4 regions of the Alloalcanivorax dieselolei B5 genome follow, and region 3 is predicted to be linked to each of the others. Evidence: predicted binding sites of a transcription regulator. Region 3 holds the regulator's gene; each other region holds the start of a gene.
What was found. Region 3 encodes FNR, which switches genes on or off when oxygen is low (the NO sensors DNR and NnrR bind a similar motif). Its sites were predicted from a motif close to TTGATNTANATCAA; they were not measured.

Region 1 (5,072 bases), 1.4 Mb from region 3:
GCCGGACTGGTCGCGGATAAACAGCTTCACCAGCCGGTCTTCCAAAGAATGGAAGCTGATAACGGCGAGACGCCCGCCGATGGCGAGCGTCTCGAGCGTTTGTGCCAGAGTCGCTTCCAGCGCCTCCAACTCCCTGTTGATGTGGATGCGCAGGGCTTGGAAGCTGCGCGTCGCCGGATGCTTGCCCGGATCGCCCTTGCCCAGCACCGACTCAATCAGATCGGCCAGTTGGCGGGTGGTCCGCAACGGCGTTTCCTGGCGGCGCGCGACTATGGCACGGGCAATGCGCCGCGACTTGCGCTCCTCGCCGAAGCGATACAACACGTCGGCGATATCTTTTTCATCGGCGCGGGCCAGCCAGTCGGCCACGCTTTCGCCACTGCCCGGATCCATGCGCATGTCCAGGGGGCCGTCGCGCAGAAAACTGAACCCGCGGCTGGCGTCGTCCAGTTGCGGCGAGGACACACCCAGATCCAGCAACAGACCGTCAATCGGCCGCCCGGCCTCACTCACCAGTTCCGGCAGACAGTCAAAACGGCCGGCATGAATACGGAAGCGGGAATCTTCCGCTTCCAGTTGCTCACCGGTGGCCACCGCTTGCGGGTCACGGTCCACGCCCGTCAGGCGCCCGGCGGGCGACAGCAGGGACAACAAGGCACGACTGTGGCCACCGCGGCCAAAGGTGCCGTCCACATAGAAGCCGTCGTCCCGCGTGAACCACATTTCCAGTACCTCCTCCAGCATCACCGGCTGGTGCGCGTACTGCTTCCCGTTGTTCATGCCATGACCTCGCGGCGTCAGAACGACAGAGCCTGCACGCTCTCGGGCATGGCTTCCTGGTCCAGGTTCTGCTGTTCGAGTTCGTTCCAGGTGTCTTCGGCCCAGATTTCAAAGCGGTGCAGCAGACCCACCAACATGGCGCGCTTCTCCAGCCCGACCACGTCCCGCAGTTCCGGCGGCACCAGTAGACGGCCATTGCCGTCCATGTCCATTTCCACCGCCTGCCCCAGGAACCGGCGCTTCAACGCACGAACCTGGGCGTGGGCGTCACTCTGCGCGGCCACCTGCCGGGCGATCTCGCGCCACTCGGGAAACGGGTACATCACCAGACAGGCGTCATAGGGGTGCTGAGTAAGCACAACGCGGCCACCGCAAGCGCTGTTCAGCGACTCACGGTAGCGCGTCGGCACGGTCAGCCGACCTTTTGCATCCAGATTGAGCGCGGTACGCCCATTGAACACTGGCCTTCCCCTTCTATGTCGGCCCTTTTATGTCGAAGCATTGGGAGCGGCGGTCCGTCCCACTTCGTCACACCGGACGAAGCCTTTTTCCCACTTCATCCCACTTTTCACCACATTGCGACACTCTATGGCCAGCGCTTTTCACAAGTCAAGTTTCACGACATTGGTGAATGTAAAAGAAATTCCTTGAAAATCAGTTTGTTAGCTGTGTCACATTGAAAGGGGAATAAAGGAAGGGAAATTGGTTCTGAAACTAATCAGACAGCTGCGCTCTGGAGCTGAGAAAGCACTTTAAGTGTTAGATCATTTGCATATATAAAATATACTGCAAATTCTATTTCGTTCTTTTTGGGTGAGCGCCAACTCTCCCGGGAAGCCGGTAATCCTTCACCCCCATCAAGTCGGGGCCACATTCCAGCCGTTCCAACCAATCCAGAAAGCGCCCAATGGTCACTCGAGACGCAAAATAACCTCCGTGCTGCGGCACGATCATTGCCGGATTCAATTCCCGCACCATGCGCACCCAATAGCGGCAAGCACGATTGCCGGCCATGTAGCGCCGATGAAAGCCGGCCATGGCCGGAATGTGATCCTCGAAACGGCCTACCTCGCCTTCCTCCCCACCCAGAGAGGCGCCGATATCCCCGGAAAACAGGATACGGCTTACCGGATCGTAAAAACTGAAATTACCCACTGAATGCAGGAAGTGGGCGGGCAAGGCCCACAGTTCCGAATCCGCGAACGGCAATACCGCTCCCTTGTCCGGCAGCGCCAGAATCCGCTCCTGCCATTGCTCGCCCACCCGCGAGGTGACGAAAGTGGACGCCAGGTGGGGCAGAAACCGCGACCATAGCCGGGACACCGCCACCTTGCAGTGGGAATGCAACATCCAGCGGGGCAGCGAGGCGATAATATCCGGGTCCTGGTGGGACGCCAGAATGTAGGTGAGATCACGCAGGTTGAGATGGCGGCTCAATTCGATGGTCAGAGGGGTATAGGTAAGATCGCCGCCGGGGTCGATCAGGGCCCCCTGCTCACCATGGCGAATGGCGAACTGATTGGCCTGCACGCCTTCGCCCTGGACCAGATCATGAAACCTGGCCACCACGTGATCGCCCTGCTGGAACAGAATATCCGCCCGTGTCATCGCGCCTCCTCCTTGATGTAAATCAAGTATTTTGCATAGGCGCGACGGAGGGTACTTGATCTGTATCAAGACCCGTCCAGGACGGGTCCCGACATTGAGGCAATAAGGTGGGCCGGTCGATAAGCCGGGTTCTGTCGTGGGCAGCCATTCATCTGGGATCCCCGTCACCGGGGACCTCTAGCGACCTACCCGGATCCAGCGCGGGCCACGCCATTGGATCCCTATTTGGTCTTGCTCCGGGTGGGGTTTACCCTGCCACCGCTGTTACCAGCAGCGCGGTGCGCTCTTACCGCACCTTTTCACCCTTACCCGCCCCCGAAGGAACAGGCGGTCTATTTTCTGCGGCACTGGCCGTAGCCACACCGTCACCAGTGTGACCCCCAGGCGTTACCTGGCACCCTGCCCTGTGGAGCCCGGACTTTCCTCCAGCGGTTTCCCGCCAGCGGCTGCCTGACCGACCCGGGCGCAGCATAGTGGATTCAGTTGACAGTTGATAGGGTAGAAGTAGTTGACAGTTGATAGTGGACAGTTGACAGCGGAAAGAAAAATGCGGAGATGCAAAATTCATTTGCGTATCAACAAAGTCGATTCATGCCTTTTCTGTGGGAAGCTTGCTGGCAAGCGCCTGAGCGAACCCCATTCGCTTGCCAGCAAGCTTCCCACAGCGGCTAAAGATCACCTGTTTTTGTTTTTCGCTGTCAACTGTCCACTATCAACTGTCAACTGTTTCTAAGTAGTTATACAGCGCCTGCCGCTTGAGCCCGGTATGCGCGGCCAGCACGCGGGCGGCGCGGGACAGGGGTAGTTCTTCCAGCAGAGCGCGGGCCAGGGCCCGGTCGCGCTCGCTGAGCAGGTCGCTTTGCGGCGCCGGTCCCAGCACCAGTACCAGTTCCCCGCGCTGCTGGTCCTTGTCGGCGCGCACCCATTCCAGCACCTCCGCGACCGGTCCCCGGCGTACCGTTTCGAAGCGCTTGGTCAGTTCCCGGCACAGGGTCAGTTCCCGCTCCGGTGCCACTTTCGGTGCCAATGCCTCAAGCAGGGACAGCACCCGATGGGGCGCTTCGTAAACGATGGTGGTCACGTCCGCGGCGGCCAGGCGCTCCAGAACCCGTTCACGGGCGGCGCCCTTGGCCGGCGGAAAGCCTTCAAACAAAAAGCGGTCGCTGGGCTGGCCGGCCACCGCCAGCGCCGCCAGCAGCGCCGAGGCCCCGGGGATCGGCACCACGGTCACCCCGGCGTCCTGGCAGGCCCGCACCAGACGGTAGCCCGGATCACTGACCAGCGGCGTGCCAGCATCGCTGATTAATGCGCCACTCTCGCCATCGGCCAGCCGTGCCACCAGATCCGGAGCCCGCTGCTGCTCATTATGGTCGTGGCAACTGATCAGGCGGGGGGAAATCCCCAGTTGCTGCATCAACCCCTGGCTGTGCCGGGTGTCCTCGGCAGCCACCCAATCCACCTCCTGTAACACCTGGATGGCGCGCCGGGAAATATCGTCCAGATTACCGATCGGTGTGCTGACTACGTACAGGCAGCCCGCTTCGGCGTCGTGGCAGGGTCGGGTCATTTTACGTGCTCTGTCTCACTGATAGGGCAAGAGAAGGGGCGCGCAGCGCCGCCGGGGGTTATTCGCGAGTCGGAAAGTCCCTACAATACCGGCTCCATTCCCGCAGTAGCAAAGGGTTATCCCACCGTCATGGAATTGAGACAGGTTAAATGGGCCGCGTTGCTGGTGATCCTCGCCATCACCGGCTGCGTCCAGACACCAGGGGCGTACCAGCGCACCGGCACCCCCGCCATGGACACGGCTCCCGCCCGTGAAGCCCCATCCAGCACGGAATCAGCCAGGCAACGCCTGGGTGATATGGCGGATCCGGCGCGGACCGATACCGCCCTCTCCTGGGCAAGTTATTACCTGGTTAACGACCGGGCCGGGGAAGCCAGTGAAGTGCTGGAGCTGGTGCGCGGCGGCGCCCCGAGCATGGATCAGCGTTTCCGCTGGCTGCAGTTGAGTGCCCAGGCCTTGCTCGGGCAGCACAAACCGCAACAGGCGCTGGACCTGCTCAACAGTTACCAGGGGGATATCCGCTCCCTGCCCGCGGATCAGCAGGCACGCCTGGCTTTGCTGCGCGCGGATGCCCTGGCTCTTAACGACAACCTGATGGAGAGCCTCAAGGAGCGGGTCGACATCCAGCCGCGACTGGGGCGCTCCGACCGCGCTTACAACCAGGATATGACCTGGCAGGCGCTGCTGCGTGTACCGCGCAGCCAATTGCAGCAGGAAGCCGAGGGTGCCAGCGGTGATCTGCTCGGCTGGCTGGAACTGGCGGACATCTACCGCGACGCCCAGGCCGGTCTCGATGATCAGGTGGCGCGCATGAACGACTGGCAGCAGCGCTGGCCGCAACACCCGGCCCAGGCACAGCTGCCCGAAACCCTCAATGCCATGCGCCGCGCCGCGCAGGAACGGCCGGCCCGGGTCGCGGTTCTGCTGCCGGAAAGCGGCCCGCTCTCCTATGCTGGCAACGCGCTCCATGACGGCTTGATGGCCGGCTACTATCTGGCCCGTGACAACGGCGACTACACCCCCGAGCTGCGCTTCTACGATACCGCCGACGCCGATGCCGCCCAGGTTTACCAGCAGGCGGTGATGGATGGTGCCCAGTTCGTGATCGGCCCGCTGG
Region 2 (5,072 bases), 880 kb from region 3:
TTGCTGGAGCGTCTGCTGGGCGATGTGGAGCGTCTGGAGAACGCCTGGCTCGGACAGGGTCAGCCCGCCCTGGTGGCCACCGCCACCGCCGTCGTTTTGCTGCTCGCCGGATTCTGGATCGCCGGACCGGTGGCGGCCCTGGCCATGCTGGCCGGATTTATCGTGATGTTCCTGCTGCTGCGGCGCTTGTCGAAAGTTTCCACCGAACCACTGGAACAGCGGGCCCGGCAACGCGAGCAACTGCGCGGGGATCTGGTACAGACTCTCCACGGACTGCCCGATGTGCTCGCCTATGGTCTGCGGCCCTCATTGCTCGAACAGTGGCGCCGCCGCCTGGCCGATCTGGCCGGACTCGAACATCGACTGGCCTTGCGGCACGCCATCACCCAGACCCTGATCCAGAGTCTGATGCAATGGCTGGCGGTGGCGATGCTGCTGATACTGATCACACCGGTGCGGCAGGAGATGATCGACGCGCCGATGGCGCTAGCCCTGATGCTGCTGGTATTGGCCGCCGCCGAGGTGACCCTGCCCCTGGCCCAGGCCTGGCAGGGCTGGCCGGATACCCGCGCCACCGTGACGCGCCTGGACACCCTGACCGGCACGCCGATCCCGCCGCCGGCCGCCTGTGGCAGCGAGATTCCCCGGGCCGACGGCCATTTGCGGGTCCGCGGACTGAGTTTCGCCTGGCCGGGTCAGCCAGCATTGTTCAGCGGTCTTGATCTGCAAGCGCGAGCCGGCGTCCCGCTGGCCATCGTCGGTCCAAGCGGCAGTGGTAAATCCACTCTGTTGCATTGCCTGATGGGCCTGCAACGGATCAGTGCTGGCGAGATCCGATTCGGCGGTGTCAGCCAGGAACGGGCGGACAGCGACGCCTGGCGCCAATGTTTCGCCCTGCTGTTACAGCAACAGCAGCTGTTTACCGGCACCCTGAGGGATAATTTGCGTCTGGCCAGACCGGACGCCAACGACGAGCGCCTCTGGCAAGTGTTGGAACAGGCCCGGCTGGCGGATCTGGTGCGACAACGCGGCGGTCTCGATCATTGGATCGGCACCAACGGCATGCACCTCTCCGGCGGGCAGGGACGGCGTTTATCACTGGCCCGGGTGCTGCTGCGGGACAGTCCGGTGATCCTGCTGGACGAGCCCTTCACCGGTCTGGAACCGGCCACCGCCGACGCGCTGTTCGACACGCTGCATTCCACCTTGAACGACCGAGTTCTGATCATGGTCACCCATGATCGACGTCACGCTGAGCGTATGGAGAATCAATTGGTTCTTGACGTCTGACGTCCGGCCCTCCCTTTGACCCAGGTCAGCCCGGTGCGGCCCGGCGGCTTTACCCTGACCGCCCAAAGCATCTGGCAAGGGAGGAGACATGAACGGTTCCCCGGAACTGGTCTGCCCCGCCGGCAATCTGCCGGCACTGAAAACCGCGGTGGACGAAGGCGCCAACGCGGTTTACATGGGTTTCAAGGACATCACCAACGCGCGTCGCTTCGCCGGCCTCAACTTCACCCCGGAACGGGCCCGGGAAGGTATCGACTACGCCCACCGGCAAGGTTGCCGGGTATTCTGCGCCATCAACACTTATCCGCAAAACGACGGCTGGCCGCTCTGGACCCGGGCCGTGGATCAGGCCGCGGATCTCGGTGTGGACGCCTTGATTCTGGCGGACCTGGGCTTGCTCGAGTATGCCAGCCGCCGCCACCCGGACCTGCCCCGACATTTGTCCGTGCAGGGCTCCGCCACCAGCGCCGAGGCCTTGCACTTCTATCATCGCCATTTCGACATTCGCCGCGCGGTGCTGCCCCGGGTGCTGTCACTGGATCAGGTAAAACAACTGGCCGCGGCTTCGCCGGTGGCCCTGGAAGTGTTCGGCTTCGGCAGCCTGTGCATCATGGTGGAGGGGCGCTGCTATCTTTCCTCTTATCTCACCGGTGAATCCCCCAATACCCACGGCGCCTGCTCGCCGGCTGCACACGTGCGCTGGGAAGAACAGGACGGCGGACTCAGCTCCCGTCTCAACGGCGTGCTCATCGACCGTTATGGTCCTGGCGAACAAGCCGGTTATCCAACCCTGTGCAAGGGCCGCTTCCGGGTCGATGACGAGCTCTATCACGCCATCGAGGAACCCACCAGCCTGAACACGCTGGAGCTGCTGCCAGAACTGCAAGCCCTCGGCATCGCCGCGGTGAAGATCGAAGGCCGGCAACGCAGTCCCGCCTACGTGCGTGAAGTCACCCGGGTATGGCGCCAGGCGTTGGACCGTCTCTCCCGGACGCCGTCCACGTTCCAGCCGGATCCAGCCTGGCAACGCGCTCTGGGCAACCTGTCCGAAGGCACCACCACCACTCTGGGCGCCTATGAGCGCCGCTGGAAATAGGAGGCATCGGCATGCTGGAACTGGCCCTGGGACCGGTGCCGTTTTATTGGCACCAACGGGACTACGAGACCTTCTATGAGCACGCGGCGGACTGGCCGGTGGAGCGGATCTATCTGGGTGAGACCGTGTGCGGGCGGCGGCGGGACATGAAACTGGATCACTGGCTCGGGCTGGCCCGGGAACTGCGCGCGCAGGGCAAGACCGTGGTGCTGGCCTCGCAGACCCTGATCGAGGCTGGTGCCGATCTGCGCGCGCTGCGCCGACTGTGCGATAACGGCGAACTGCCGGTGGAAGCCAATGACATGAGCGCCGTGCAGTTGCTGAATGAAGCAAGGCTTCCCTTTATCGGCGGCGCGCCTCTCAACCTCTACAACGTGGAAGCCATCCGTTTGCTGGCCGGTTCCGGTATGCAGCGCTGGCACGCGCCATTGGAGCTGTCCCGGCAGGCGCTCACCGCTCTGCTGACAGCACTGCGGGAACAGGGTCTGGCTCTGCCGTGCGAGGTCCATGCCTACGGACATCTGGCGCTGGCCTGGTCGGCCCGTTGCTTCACCGCCCGGCGGCGGGGCCATGCCAAGGACCGCTGCCAGTTTGTCTGCCGGGACGACCCTCAGGGGTTGCCCCTGTTCAGTCAGGACGGTCGAAGACTGTTCACTCTCAATGGCGTCCAGACCCTCTCCGCCTGGCCCCAGGACCTGCGCAGGGAACTGCCGGTGATGGCTGAAATGGGGATAAGCAGCGCGCGCCTGGTGGTAGCCAACGAGCCCATGGCGGACGTGGTGGCGGCTTTTGATCAAGTGCGCCGGGGCCAGCCGGACCACCGGGACCCGCTTGCCCTGGTGGACGAAGCGCGCTGCGACGGCTACTGGCACGGCGCCCCCGGAATGGACCGTCACTAGCACGCGAATCGCGGCCGTTTCCCACAGGCCGAACCACGAAGCCGCTGTAGGAGCCAGCCTTGCTGGCGAATTTTTTGTGCCCTCTTCGCCAGCAAGGCTGGCTCCTACAGCGGCCTTGTAGCGACCTCCGATTTCATGTGCCCGAGGTCCGGGCCGCTGGAGCCTCTCTCACCCTCACTTTCTTTGACCCAGATCAGCCCTTTCTCTCGGCCTCACCTTTACGCTGACCACCATATATTGTGCCAACACAAACAAAACTCACTAAATATGGAAATCGCCATGACCACACCCCGCCCGGACAGCACGGTGACGGTGAGCACCACCGTCGAGGAGTACCTCAGTCGCGCCGACTGGCGCGTCCACGCCAACGCCAATCAGGGCTATTCCCTGGGCGGGCTGATTCTCAACATCTCCGGCAAGCTGATCGCCAATTACTGGCTCGATCAGGTTTACCCGCCTGAGGTCGGCAGCGCCCATCGGGAAGGCGATCTGCACCTGCATGATCTGGATATGCTGAGCGGCTACTGTGCCGGCTGGTCCCTGCGCAGCCTGTTGATGGAAGGGTTCAACGGCGTCACCGACCGCGCCGAAAGCGGCCCGCCCAAACATCTCTCCAGCGCGCTTGGCCAGATGGTCAATTTCCTTGGCACACTGCAAAACGAATGGGCTGGCGCCCAGGCCTTCAGTTCCTTCGACACCTATCTGGCACCCTATGTACGCCGTGACAACCTGGACTACCCGGCGATACGGCAAGCCATCCAGGAATTCATCTACAACCTCAATGTGCCGTCCCGTTGGGGCAGCCAAACGCCCTTCACAAACCTGACCTTTGATTGGACCTGCCCGGAGGATCTGCGTGAACAGGTACCGGTGATCGCCGGCGAGGAGCAGCCGTTCACCTACGGCGAGCTGCAGGCGGAGATGGATCTGATCAACCGCGCCTATCTGGAAGTGATGGAAGCCGGCGACCAACGTGGCCGGGTTTTCACTTTCCCGATTCCCACTTACAACATCACCGAGGATTTCGATTGGGACGCGCCCAACACGGAGCGGCTGTTCGCGCTGACCGCCAAGTATGGCCTGCCCTACTTCCAGAACTTCCTCAATTCCGATCTGCAGCCGCATATGGTGCGTTCCATGTGTTGCCGCTTGCAGTTGGATGTCCGCGAGCTGCTCAAACGTGGTAACGGCCTGTTCGGCAGTGCCGAGCAGACCGGCTCCGTGGGCGTGGTGACCATCAATTGCGCGCGCCTGGGGCACCGCTTCGCCGGCGACGAAAGCGGTCTCTACCGGGAGTTGGACCGTCTGCTGGAACTGGGCCGCGACAGTCTGGAAATCAAACGCGACCGTATCCAACGCTGGATGGACGCGGGTCTTTATCCGTACACCCGGCGCTATCTGGGCACTTTGCGCAATCATTTCTCCACACTGGGCGTGAACGGTCTCAACGAGATGGTGCGTAATTTCACCCACGATCGCCTGGACATCGCCACCGAGCAGGGTCGTGACCTGGCCTTACGCCTGCTGGAGCACGTGCGCGAACGCATGCGTGGTTTCCAGGAAGAGACCGGCCATCTGTACAACCTGGAGGCCACCCCGGCGGAAGGCACCACCTACCGCTTCGCCAAGGAAGACGCCCGCCGTTACCCCGACATTCTCCAGGCCGGCACCCCCGAGGCCCCCTATTACACCAACTCCAGCCAGTTGCCGGTGGGCCATACCGAGGATCCGTTTGCAGCACTGATCCATCAAGACCCGCTGCAAACCCGCTATACCGGCGGCACCGT
Region 3 (5,072 bases):
CGAGCGCTTCGCTCTGTGGCAACGCCCCTTCAACAAGGACAATGCCCGTCCGGCACTCTTCGCCTTCAAAGGGGATGTTTACACCGGACTGGATGTAAGCCGGTTCAGCAAGGACGACCTGGCCGCCGCACAGCATCGGCTGCGCATGCTGAGCGGTCTTTACGGAGTCCTGCGGCCGCTGGATCTGATGCAACCGTATCGTCTGGAAATGGGCACCAAACTGGACACACCGGCCGGCAAGGACCTGTACGCCTTCTGGGATGAACGCATTACCCGGCAACTGATCAAGGACATGCGCGCCGTGGGCACTGACGTGCTGGTGAACCTTGCTTCCAATGAATACTTCAAATCCGTGCGAACCAAACTGTTGCCGGGGCCGGTCATCGAGCCGGTCTTTCAGGATGAGAAGAACGGCAAATATAAAGTCATCAGTTTCTACGCCAAAAAAGCCCGCGGCATGATGGCGGCCTGGATATTGCGCAAGGGGTTTGAAAAGCCCGAGGATCTGAAGCGATTCAGGGAGGCGGGGTATCGCTATGACAAAACGTCTTCCACGGACACCAAACCGGTGTTCCGAAGAGCCGAGCAGGGCGGTTGATCGTGGCCCTTTTCATACAGAAAAGGGCCACGATTTCACTGCCAGTCGGCCTCAAAGCCCTCGGGCTTGATCACCAGCACATCATTGCGGGCGTGCACCAGCAGGGATTCGGCGGTGGCGCCCAGCAGCAGCCGTTCCACTTTGTTGCGGCGCACCGTCCCCACCACCAGCACATCGGAGCCGTTATTTTCACAGTAGTCGGCCAGGGTGCCGGCGATTGGCCCTTCCAGCATTTCCGTGCGCTCCAGCGGCAGACCGTGGCGCTCGGCGAAACGGTCCAGAGCGTCGCGGTGACTCTTGCGAATGCTCTCGGCACTGGCGGCGTATTCAGGCAACGCTTCTCCCGCCACCAATAACAACGTCTCGTCCGGATGTTCCAGCACGTGCACGGCGTTGAGTGACGCCTGCAGCGGCGCCGACCATTCCCGGGCAGCGGCCAGTACGGTGGCGTCCAGGCCGTTCTCGTCTTCTTCCTCCGGCTCGATCGCCGCGGTAAACACCGGCGGCTCGCTCCAGGGACGGTCCTGCACGCAAAGCACCGGACAGGGCGCTCTGCGGATCAGCAGCCAGTCCCGTGGCGTAAACAGATGACGCCGCAGAGTGCCTTCCTCGCTGGTATGAACCACCACCAGGCGTGGTTTGGCGGCAATTACCGTCTGCCGCAGATCTTCATCCTGATCCTTGTGCGTGGTGATATGCACGGAGGCCTCGGTACCCGCCAGCAAGTCCTGGATACGCCTTTCCCAGGCGTTACGGATTTGCTGTTCGGCTGCTTGCCGGCGTTTCTGGTCCAGTCCCACGGCACGGCGCATGGCCGACGAATCGCTATTGACGGTCACCACTAGAGGGCAGCCCAGTGCCGCGGCCAGCAGCCGGCCTTTCTTCAACGCCGGCTGCGGAGCCTTCAGGTGGCGGTCCAATACAACGAGAATGCCATCGGTCGGAATAGTCATGGTGCCTCCACTTGTAGTCTGCCGCTGCCGCAAAGCGCCTCCCGGTCGATGATTTCCACATCCCTGCCGTCCACCAGCAGCATCTCCTGCTGCTGAAAACGGGTGAAAATGCGGCTCACTGTTTCCACCGCCAGTCCCAGGTAATTGGCGATGTCGTAGCGGGACATGGGCAGACGGAAGCGGCTGCTGCTCAAGCCCCGGCGCTGCTGACGCGCGGCCAGGGACAACAGTAGAGAAGCCACTCTGTCATCCGCGCTCTTCTTACTCAACAGCATGTGCAGTTCGCGGTCGGCTCGGATCTCGTTGCTCATCAGCGAGAAGAAGTGATGCTGCAAGGAGGGGATGCGCTGCGACAGATCCTCCAGGCGATGGAAGGGGATCTCGCACACCGTGGCGGTTTCCAATGCCTTGGCGTTGGAAACGTGGTGCGCGGTGCTGATGCCGTCCATGCCGACGATCTCACCCGGCAGGTAGAAGCCGGTAACCTGTTCCTCGCCCTCATCGGAGAGGACATAGGTCTTCAGGGCCCCGGAGCGCACGGCGTAAACCGCTCCGAACGGGGAGGCGGCGCGAAACAGGTGCTCTCCGCGCTTGAGAGGGCGGCCGCGGCGGATGATGCCATCCAGTTCGTCAAGCTGGGAAGGCGCCACCGCCAACGGCAGGCAAATGGGGCTGAGACTACAGTCGTTGCATGAAACGTGACGAGGCATGCTGCGTACCTCCATATTGGATACACTGCGTAGTGCAATTACGGCTTGAGACATTATGGTCTCCCGGATCGGTGACGGCGAGCTAAATAATGCGACTGAATCGCTGTGGGTTCGGGGTGCCGGCATAGCGGTCAAACAACATCGCCAGAGCGCGCACCACCAGGCGCCCGGTATCGGTGACCTTCAACACGGGGCCGTCCATATCAATCAGCCCCAGTTTCTCGAATTCGCCCAGCGCGGCCAGCTGGTCCTTGAAATAATCGGCGAAATCCACTTCCCAACGCTGTCGAAAGGCGACCAGATCCAGCCGCAGGTCGCACAGCAGCCCCATGATCACGTCACGGCGCAGGCGATCGTCCCAATCGAGCAGGAAACCCCGCTCGATCGGCATACGCCCCTCTTGCACGGCTTCCTGCCAGTCGCTCAGAACCTTGACGTTCTGCGCGTAGAAATCATCAAAAGCGCTGATCGCGCTGATCCCCATGCCCAAAAGGTCGGCGTCGCCATGCAACGAGTAGCCTTGGAAATTGCGGTGCAGGGTGCCGTTGCGCTGCGCCACCGCCATGGGATCGTCCGGCAGGGCAAAATGATCCATGCCGATCAGCACGTAGCCGGCCGCCTCCAGGGTTTCGCCGGCCAGTTTCAGCATGGCGAGTTTTTCCTCCGGACTGGGCAGCGCGGTTTCCTGGATTTGTCGCTGCACCTTGAAGCGCGCCGGCATATGGGCGTAGTTGTAAAGTGAAATGCGCTCCGGGCGTAAAGCCAGCAACTGTTCCAGGGAGCGGGCCAGGCTGGAGGCGGACTGCCAGGGCAAACCGTAAATCATGTCGGCATTGATGGAGTGGAAACCGAAATCCCGGGCGGCCTCGAATACTTCGGTGATCAGCTCGAGGGATTGCTCCCGGTTAACCGCTTTCTGCACCACCGGATCCAGATCCTGAATGCCGATACTGAGCCGGTTGAAACCCAGCCCCCGCAGCAGCCCGAGACGGGCGCGATCCACCGTGCGCGGATCGACCTCGATGGCGTACTCGCCGCGATCATCTTCCAGCAGATTGAAATGACGGGCCAGGTCATAGACCAGCTCGGTCATCTGCGCGTCACTGAGGTAGGTGGGGGTGCCGCCGCCCCAATGCATCTGCACCACGGGCCGTTGCGGGTCCACCAGCGCCGCCTTGGCTTTGATCTCCTGCTTCAGGAAGGTCAGATAATCCTCGGCCTTGGCCCGGTTGCCGGTGATGATCCGGTTGCAGGCGCAGTAGTAGCACACCGTGGCGCAGAACGGGATATGGCAGTACAGCGACAGTGGACGGCGGGCCTGATTACCGCGGGCCGCGGCCCGCCGGTAGTCCTCCTCGCCGACTTCCTCATGAAACTGGGTGGCCGGCGGATAGGAGGTGTAGCGGGGCCCGGGGCCTCCGAATCGGCGGATCAGATCCGGATTCCATTGCGTCATGTCAGCGCTCCAAAGGGTAATGGCGGCATCATGCCACTATGACCATCGCCGACCTTGATGCAGATCAAGGATGGTGATGGACATGGACGTCTCCGGGCAGCCCGTGCTGAAGAAACACCAGCGCCAGCGCCAATGTCATCGCCGCCGCCACATATCGGGCGGGCCCCCGCCGCAACCGCGCCAATTGCCCGCCGAACACGCCGGCAGCGCCCACCGGCAGCAGGGTAGTGGCGCCGAACATCCCCATGACCAGGGCACCATCGGCCCATTCACCGGTTCCGGCGGCCAGCACCAGGGCGGAATAAAGCAATCCACAGGGCAAGAACCCCCACAGACCACCCAGTGCCAGCGCCTTGAGCGGGTGATCCACCGGCATCAGACGGCGCGTCAGCGGGGACAGCCGGCGCCACAGCCCGGCCCCGAGACGCTCCAGTGCCCGGATCGGCGCGCTGCGGCCGAGGAAATGAGCGGTCAGCAAAACCATCAACAGCGCTGACAGCAACGCTGGCCAGTGCCAACCGCCCGCCACCGGGCCACTGGCCAATTGACTGCCCAGGCCTCCGGCGACCGCGCCCAGACCGGCGTAGGTCAACAGGCGGCCGCTGCCAAACAGCCCCTGCCAGGCGATCAGCCTGCTGCCGCGCCGCCGTTCTTCGGGGATCGAGAAGCTCAGGGCGGCAGCGATGCCGCCGCACATTCCGGCGCAGTGCAGGGCACCGCCGACGCCGAGGGCGAGCGCACCGGTCAACGCCACGGTAAGCGGGTCAACGATCATGATCGGCCCCCTTGCCAGCGTTTCGCCGCTGTTCTCGGTCTTCGAAAATCACCGTCCAGGCGGCATGATCCAGATCCTCGAACTGGCCCTGGCGTAAAGCCTTGAACAGCGCCCACACCGCCACGGCGAGGAACAGCAAGGCCACCGGAATCAACAAGAGCAGGCTTTCCATGTGGTTATCCTATTGGCGTTGAGTGTCACCAGCAGTGACGAGGCGGACATTCCCAGAGCCGCTGCCCAGGGCGGTATCCAGCCGGCCATGGCAAGAGGGATCGCCACCAGGTTGTAGCCGAGAGCCCAGGTCAGGTTCTGGCGGATCACCGCCTGGCAGCGATCCGCCAGACGGGGCAGATCAGCCAGCCCCTGCAGCCCCTCGTTGAGCAAATAGATCCCGGCGGCGCGACGCGCCAGACTGGAAGCCGCCGCCGGTGCCACCGATACCGTCGCCCGCAACAGCGCGGGCGCGTCGTTGATGCCATCTCCCACCATCATTTGCGGTCCTTCCTGCTGCTCCAGTTTCTGCAACCAGGCCGCTTTGTCATGGGGCGCCAATCGCGAGCGGGCTTCGCCGATGCCCAGT
Region 4 (5,072 bases), 890 kb from region 3:
ACCAGTCCGCGGATTCCGGCACGTCGGTTTGCTCGCCCCAGGTCTGCGGCGACGCCGGCGGCAGGTCGCAGTACCAGTCGTAGAAGCTCAGGCAGACACCGCCGATCAGCGACAGGTAACGGGCGCCGGCGGCATAGGACACCATGGACATGGCCGGGATGGGCGAAAAGCCGATGATACGATCCGGCCCGTATTGCTTGGCGGTGTAGACGTTGGCGGCGGCGATCAGTGTATTCAAGTCATCCCAGCCGGCGCGCACAAAACCGCCCATGCCCCGGTTTTTCTTGTACTGGGCGGTCTTGCCCGGATCCTCGACCAGGCTGGCCCAGGCGTCCACCGGGTCGGTGTGCTGGTCCAGGGCGTCTTGCCATAATCGCCACAGGGACTGCCGCACCAGCGGATATTTGAGCCGGTTGGCGCTGTACAGATACCAGGAATAACTGGCGCCGCGGGGGCAGCCCCGGGGCTCGTGGTTGGGCAGGTCCGGGCGGGTACGGGGGTAGTCGGTCTGCTGGGTTTCCCAGGTCACCAGGCCGTTTTTCACGTAGATCTTCCAGCTGCAGGAGCCGGTACAGTTCACTCCGTGGGTGGACCGCACGATCCTGTCGTGTTGCCAGCGGGCCCGATACCCGTCTTCCCAGTCCCGGTTTTCGTCGCGGGTTTCACCATGGTGGTCGGAAAATTCGGTTGGCTTCTTTCCGAGATACCTCAGGCGATCCAGAAAGTGGCTCATGGTGTAGCTCCTAACAGGGAATCACCGCTTTTTTGCGGGTGTAATAGAACCAGGTTAGTCCCAGACACAGGACATAGAACAACAGGAAGCCGTACAGTGCCGGCTCGGCGCCGCCGGTGAGCTCCAGGGCCGTGCCAAAAGCCTTGGGAATAAAGAAGGCACCGTAGGCGGCGATGGCGGAGGTGAAACCGACCACGGCGGCGGCTTCGCGGTCGCTTTCCAGTTGTTGTTCCCGGGCATCCCGGTCCGGCATCAGCCGGGCCACTTCGTGGCGGAAGATGGCGGGCACCATTTGGAAGGTGCTGGAATTGCCCACCCCGGAGACCAGAAACAGCCAGAGGAAACAGACGAAGAAGCCGACGAAGGCGCCGGGTTGATCGCGCTGATCTAGGAACCAGAGCAGGCCGATCACGCCGGCGATCATGCCCGCGAACACCCAGAAGGTGACGCGGCCACCGCCGAGCCGGTCCGACACACCACCGGAGAAGGCGCGGCTCAGCGCACCGAGCAGCGGACCGAGGAACGCCAGCTTGAGAGCGTCCACCTCGGGAAACAAATGGGAACTGAGCAACGGGAAGGCGGCGGCGAAGCCGATGAAGCTGCCGAACGTGCCGGTGTACAGCACGCACATCAGCCAGTTGTGTTTACGCCGGAAAATCACCGCCTGATCCTGGAACGAGGATTTGGCGCTGGCGATGTCGTTCATGCCGAACCAGGCCGCCACGGTGGCGGCAACGATGAAGGGCACCCAGACGAAGCCGGCGTTCTGCAGCCATAGGCGTTCGCCGTCGGCGGTCATCTGCGGATCACCGACCGCAAAGGCGAACACTCCGGTGGTGATCACCAGCGGCACCAGGAACTGCATCAGGCTCACGCCCAGGTTGCCGAGGCCGGCGTTGAGTCCCATGGCGGCGCCCTTTTCCTTTTTCGGAAAGAAAAAGGAAATGTTCGCCATGCTGGAAGCGAAGTTGCCGCCGCCGAAACCGCACAGCAAAGCCAGTACCAGCATCACCAGATAAGGGGTGTCCGGGTTGCGTACCGCGAAGCCGATCCACAGCGCCGGCAGTAACAGTGACGCGGTGGAAAAAGCGGTCCAGCGGCGGCCGCCGAAGATCGGCACCATGAAACTGTAGAACACCCGCAGAGTGGCGCCGGAGAGACCCGGTAATGCCGCCAGCCAGAACAGCTGGTTGGCGCTGTAGTCGAAGCCCACTTGCGGCAGCCGCGCCACCACCACCGACCATACCATCCAGACGGAAAAGGCCAGCACCAGATTGGGAATGGAAATCCACAGGTTGCGGCGGGCGACGGCGCGGCCCTGGTGTTCCCAGAAATCGGTGTCCTCCGGCCGCCAGTCCTGCAGTACCAGTTTGCTTGGGGTGGACAGTTCCGGCAGGTCGCCGGTTTCGCGCTGTTCCGTCCATTCCACCCGGTTGGCCTTGATAATGGCGTAATGCATCCACGCCAGCGCTCCTGCCACCAGCACGAACAGCAGCATGAAACAGCTCTGCCAGATGCCCACCACATCATTGAGCATGCCGAAGGTCAGTGGCAGGAAGAAGCCGCCGAGGCCGCCGACCATACCCACCACGCCGCCCACGGCACCCACGTGTTCGGGATAGTAGGTGGGAATGTGTTTGAATACCGCCGCCTTGCCCAGGGACATAAAAAACCCCAGCACCATGATCAGCAGCACGAAGGGCGGCAGGCCCATATTCAGAGAGAAACGCAGCTCGCCGTCGATGCCCTGGATACGGTATTCGGTGGGGGGGTAACTGAGCAGGAAGGTGCAGATCAGGCAAGCGATGAAGGTCCAGTACATCACCCGGCGCGCACCGTACCGGTCGGACAGCCAGCCACCGAGAATGCGGAACAGGGAGCCGGGCAGGGTGAACAAAAGGGTGATCATGCCGGCGGTGGTGAGACTCACCCCGTAGACCCTCATCAGGTAGTGGGGCAGCCATAGGGCCAGGGCGACGAAGGCGCCGAAGACGAAGAAATAGTAGAGCGAGAAACGCCATACCCGGAGGTCCGCCATGGGCGCCAGACGCTGGCTCAAGGTAAGGGACGGCGTCGGGTGTCGCGGATCCCGCGCGAACACCAGGAAGCCAAGACCCATCAACGCCAGCACCAGTGCGTACACCTGGGTGGTGCCCTGCCAGCCCAGGGCGACCAGCAGTAAAGGCGCGGCGAAGTTGGTCAGCGACGAGCCCATGTTGCCGGCGCCGAAAACGCCCAGGGCGGTGCCCTGACGGTCACCACCAAACCAGCGGGAAACGTAGGCGGTGCCCACGGCGAAGGCGCCGCCGGCCAGACCCAGGCCCAGTGCCGCCAACAACAGCATGGGGTAACTGCGGGCCAGGGTCAGAAGGTAGACGCAGCCCGCGCTCACCAGCAGCAGGATGCCCATTACCGGACGCCCGCCGAAGCGGTCGGTAAGAATGCCGAGAACCGGGCGACTGATCGAGCCGGTGAGCACCGGTGTCGCGATCAGCAAGGCCAGTTCGGTATCCGACAGATTCAGTTCTTTACTGAGAGGGATGCCGATGATGGACAACAGCGTCCATACGGCGAAGCACAGAGTGAACGCCAGGGTGGAAAGGAACAACGCCTGCCCCGAGCCGGGGTGTGAGACCGGTTCCGTTGATGCCACGGTGCCTCCTTGAGGTATGGGCCGTCCGTGTGTGGCAATCTGTCAGAAATAGCTATCAGACGTATTGATCAGGGTCAACGTCTCTCCGATGAATGGCAGGGAGTATGGGTATTCCTGTCATGACAGTCTGGAGACTGCTCAATGCGTTTTCCCTTCACGCCGTCCGGGCCGCCGTCGCCGCTGGCGGTATTTCGCCATATCGATGCTCATGCTCCGTTGCCGCTGAAGCGTCCCTTCCTGGAACCGCTGATGAACCGTCTGTTGGCGGAGCCATTGGCGGCGGGGGAATTCGAACCGTTGCAGGGCCGTCACCTGACCCTTGATCTGGCCGACGGCGCGCCGCGTTTTACCGTGACGCTGCAGGCCAACCGTCTGCGGTTAAGCGAACGCCCCGGCGAGGCGTGCATTCGTGGTGGTTGGCGTGAGTTTTTGCAGCTCCTTGGCAGAGAGCAGGACCCGGACACTTTGTTTTTCCAGCGCCGTCTGCTGGTGGAAGGGGATACCGAATTGGGGTTGTGGGTGAAGAATCTGCTCGATGGCCTGGATCAGAGCCGCTGGCCGGGACCGGTGCGGGAGGGGCTGCGGTTACTGGCGTACGCAACACGCTGATCGCTGCCAAGGCTGATTCCTACGAAAGGATTACAAAGCCACTGTAGGAGCTTGCCCTGCAAGCGAATTCTTTTATGCCAACAACCCATTCGCTTGCAGGGCAAGCTCCTACAGTGCTCTTGTGGCGACCTTTGAATTCACATCCCCATTATCAACGCACGCTGAGTGTCTCGAATAACGGCCGTAGCCGTTTCGCCAGATCGGGCAAAGGATTGGCTATCGGTGACGGCTGTTGATAGGACGGTGACAGGCATTGTTGTGGTCGCGCCCATTGCAGAGCGTAGTGGCGCACTCCTTTAGCGGCCAGCCAGCGTGCCAGCCGTTCCACGGTGGCCTCATCGAAATCCCGCCAGTGCACGGTGGTGCGGCACTCCAATGCCAGATCGGCGGCCAGCAACTGATCCAGACTGTCGCACAACTGTCGCCACTGCCGGCCGCGCCCGGTGATACGATCGATTTGGGCCGCGCCCCCTTTCACGTCCAGGCCCACCCAATCCAAATTCGGTATCAGTGTGCTCAGACGTCGGGGGTAACTGCCGGCGGTGTGCAGACCGATGCCGAACCCTCGCTCACGGGCTCGCTGTATCGCCAGTAACAGGTGCGGATGCCGGGTGGGTTCGCCACCACTGAACACCACCGCCTCCAACAGACCTCGTCGTGTTTCAAGAAAGGATTCGACCTCGCGCCACTCCCGCACCTGGCCTCGCCGGGGCGGGATCATGTGCGGGTTATGGCAATAGCCGCAGCGCAGCGGGCAACCTTGAAGGAAGACCACGCACGCCAACCGGCCCGGATAGTCCAGTGTGGTCAGCGGCGTCAGCCCCGCCACCGGCAGGGCCGGACCGGAACCGACATCAGTCATCCAGCCGAGCCTGTTGCTCACAAAAATGACGGCGCTGGCGATGTTCGGATTTTTTACCCGGATTGAACTGGCTGACCGGCCGGTGATACCCCATCACCCGGGTCCAGACTTCGCAGCGCTGGCGTTGCTCTTCGGGCAGAGTGTCACGGGGATTCAGGGAAGCAGTGGAGAGAGAAGCGTTCATGGTGTGTCTCCTTTTTGGGATTGAATAAAAA

Region 1: the regulator FNR is predicted to act here: its motif matches at 2,444-2,457, upstream of B5T_RS17300 (oxygen-binding di-iron domain-containing protein).
Region 2: the regulator FNR is predicted to act here: its motif matches at 3,469-3,482, upstream of B5T_RS15080 (ribonucleoside triphosphate reductase).
Region 4: the regulator FNR is predicted to act here: its motif matches at 3,451-3,464, upstream of ubiT (ubiquinone anaerobic biosynthesis accessory factor UbiT).

Annotation. Positions count from the first base shown of each region.
Region 1 covers NC_018691.1:3,893,767-3,898,838, forward strand. The annotation lists gene rsmH (16S rRNA (cytosine(1402)-N(4))-methyltransferase RsmH) at 1-780, opposite strand, end outside; gene mraZ (division/cell wall cluster transcriptional repressor MraZ) at 798-1,241, opposite strand; gene B5T_RS17300 (oxygen-binding di-iron domain-containing protein) at 1,576-2,388, opposite strand; RNA gene rnpB (RNase P RNA component class A) at 2,493-2,850, opposite strand; gene rsmI (16S rRNA (cytidine(1402)-2'-O)-methyltransferase) at 3,101-3,955, opposite strand; gene B5T_RS17310 (penicillin-binding protein activator) at 4,085-5,072, shown strand, end outside.
Region 2 covers NC_018691.1:3,377,848-3,382,919, forward strand. The annotation lists gene cydC (thiol reductant ABC exporter subunit CydC) at 1-1,290, shown strand, start outside; gene ubiU (ubiquinone anaerobic biosynthesis protein UbiU) at 1,379-2,386, shown strand; gene B5T_RS15075 (U32 family peptidase) at 2,398-3,285, shown strand; gene B5T_RS15080 (ribonucleoside triphosphate reductase) at 3,565-5,072, shown strand, end outside.
Region 3 covers NC_018691.1:2,493,313-2,498,384, forward strand. The annotation lists gene yaaA (peroxide stress protein YaaA) at 1-598, shown strand, start outside; gene B5T_RS11215 (universal stress protein) at 634-1,551, opposite strand; gene fnr (fumarate/nitrate reduction transcriptional regulator Fnr) at 1,548-2,261, opposite strand; gene hemN (oxygen-independent coproporphyrinogen III oxidase) at 2,344-3,717, opposite strand; gene B5T_RS11230 (sulfite exporter TauE/SafE family protein) at 3,782-4,492, opposite strand; gene ccoS (cbb3-type cytochrome oxidase assembly protein CcoS) at 4,482-4,664, opposite strand; gene B5T_RS11240 (heavy metal translocating P-type ATPase) at 4,643-5,072, opposite strand, start outside.
Region 4 covers NC_018691.1:3,383,157-3,388,228, reverse strand. The annotation lists gene B5T_RS15105 (nitrate reductase subunit alpha) at 1-733, opposite strand, end outside; gene B5T_RS15100 (nitrate/nitrite transporter) at 744-3,386, opposite strand; gene ubiT (ubiquinone anaerobic biosynthesis accessory factor UbiT) at 3,528-3,995, shown strand; gene B5T_RS15090 (anaerobic ribonucleoside-triphosphate reductase activating protein) at 4,147-4,857, opposite strand; gene nrdD (anaerobic ribonucleoside-triphosphate reductase) at 4,850-5,041, opposite strand.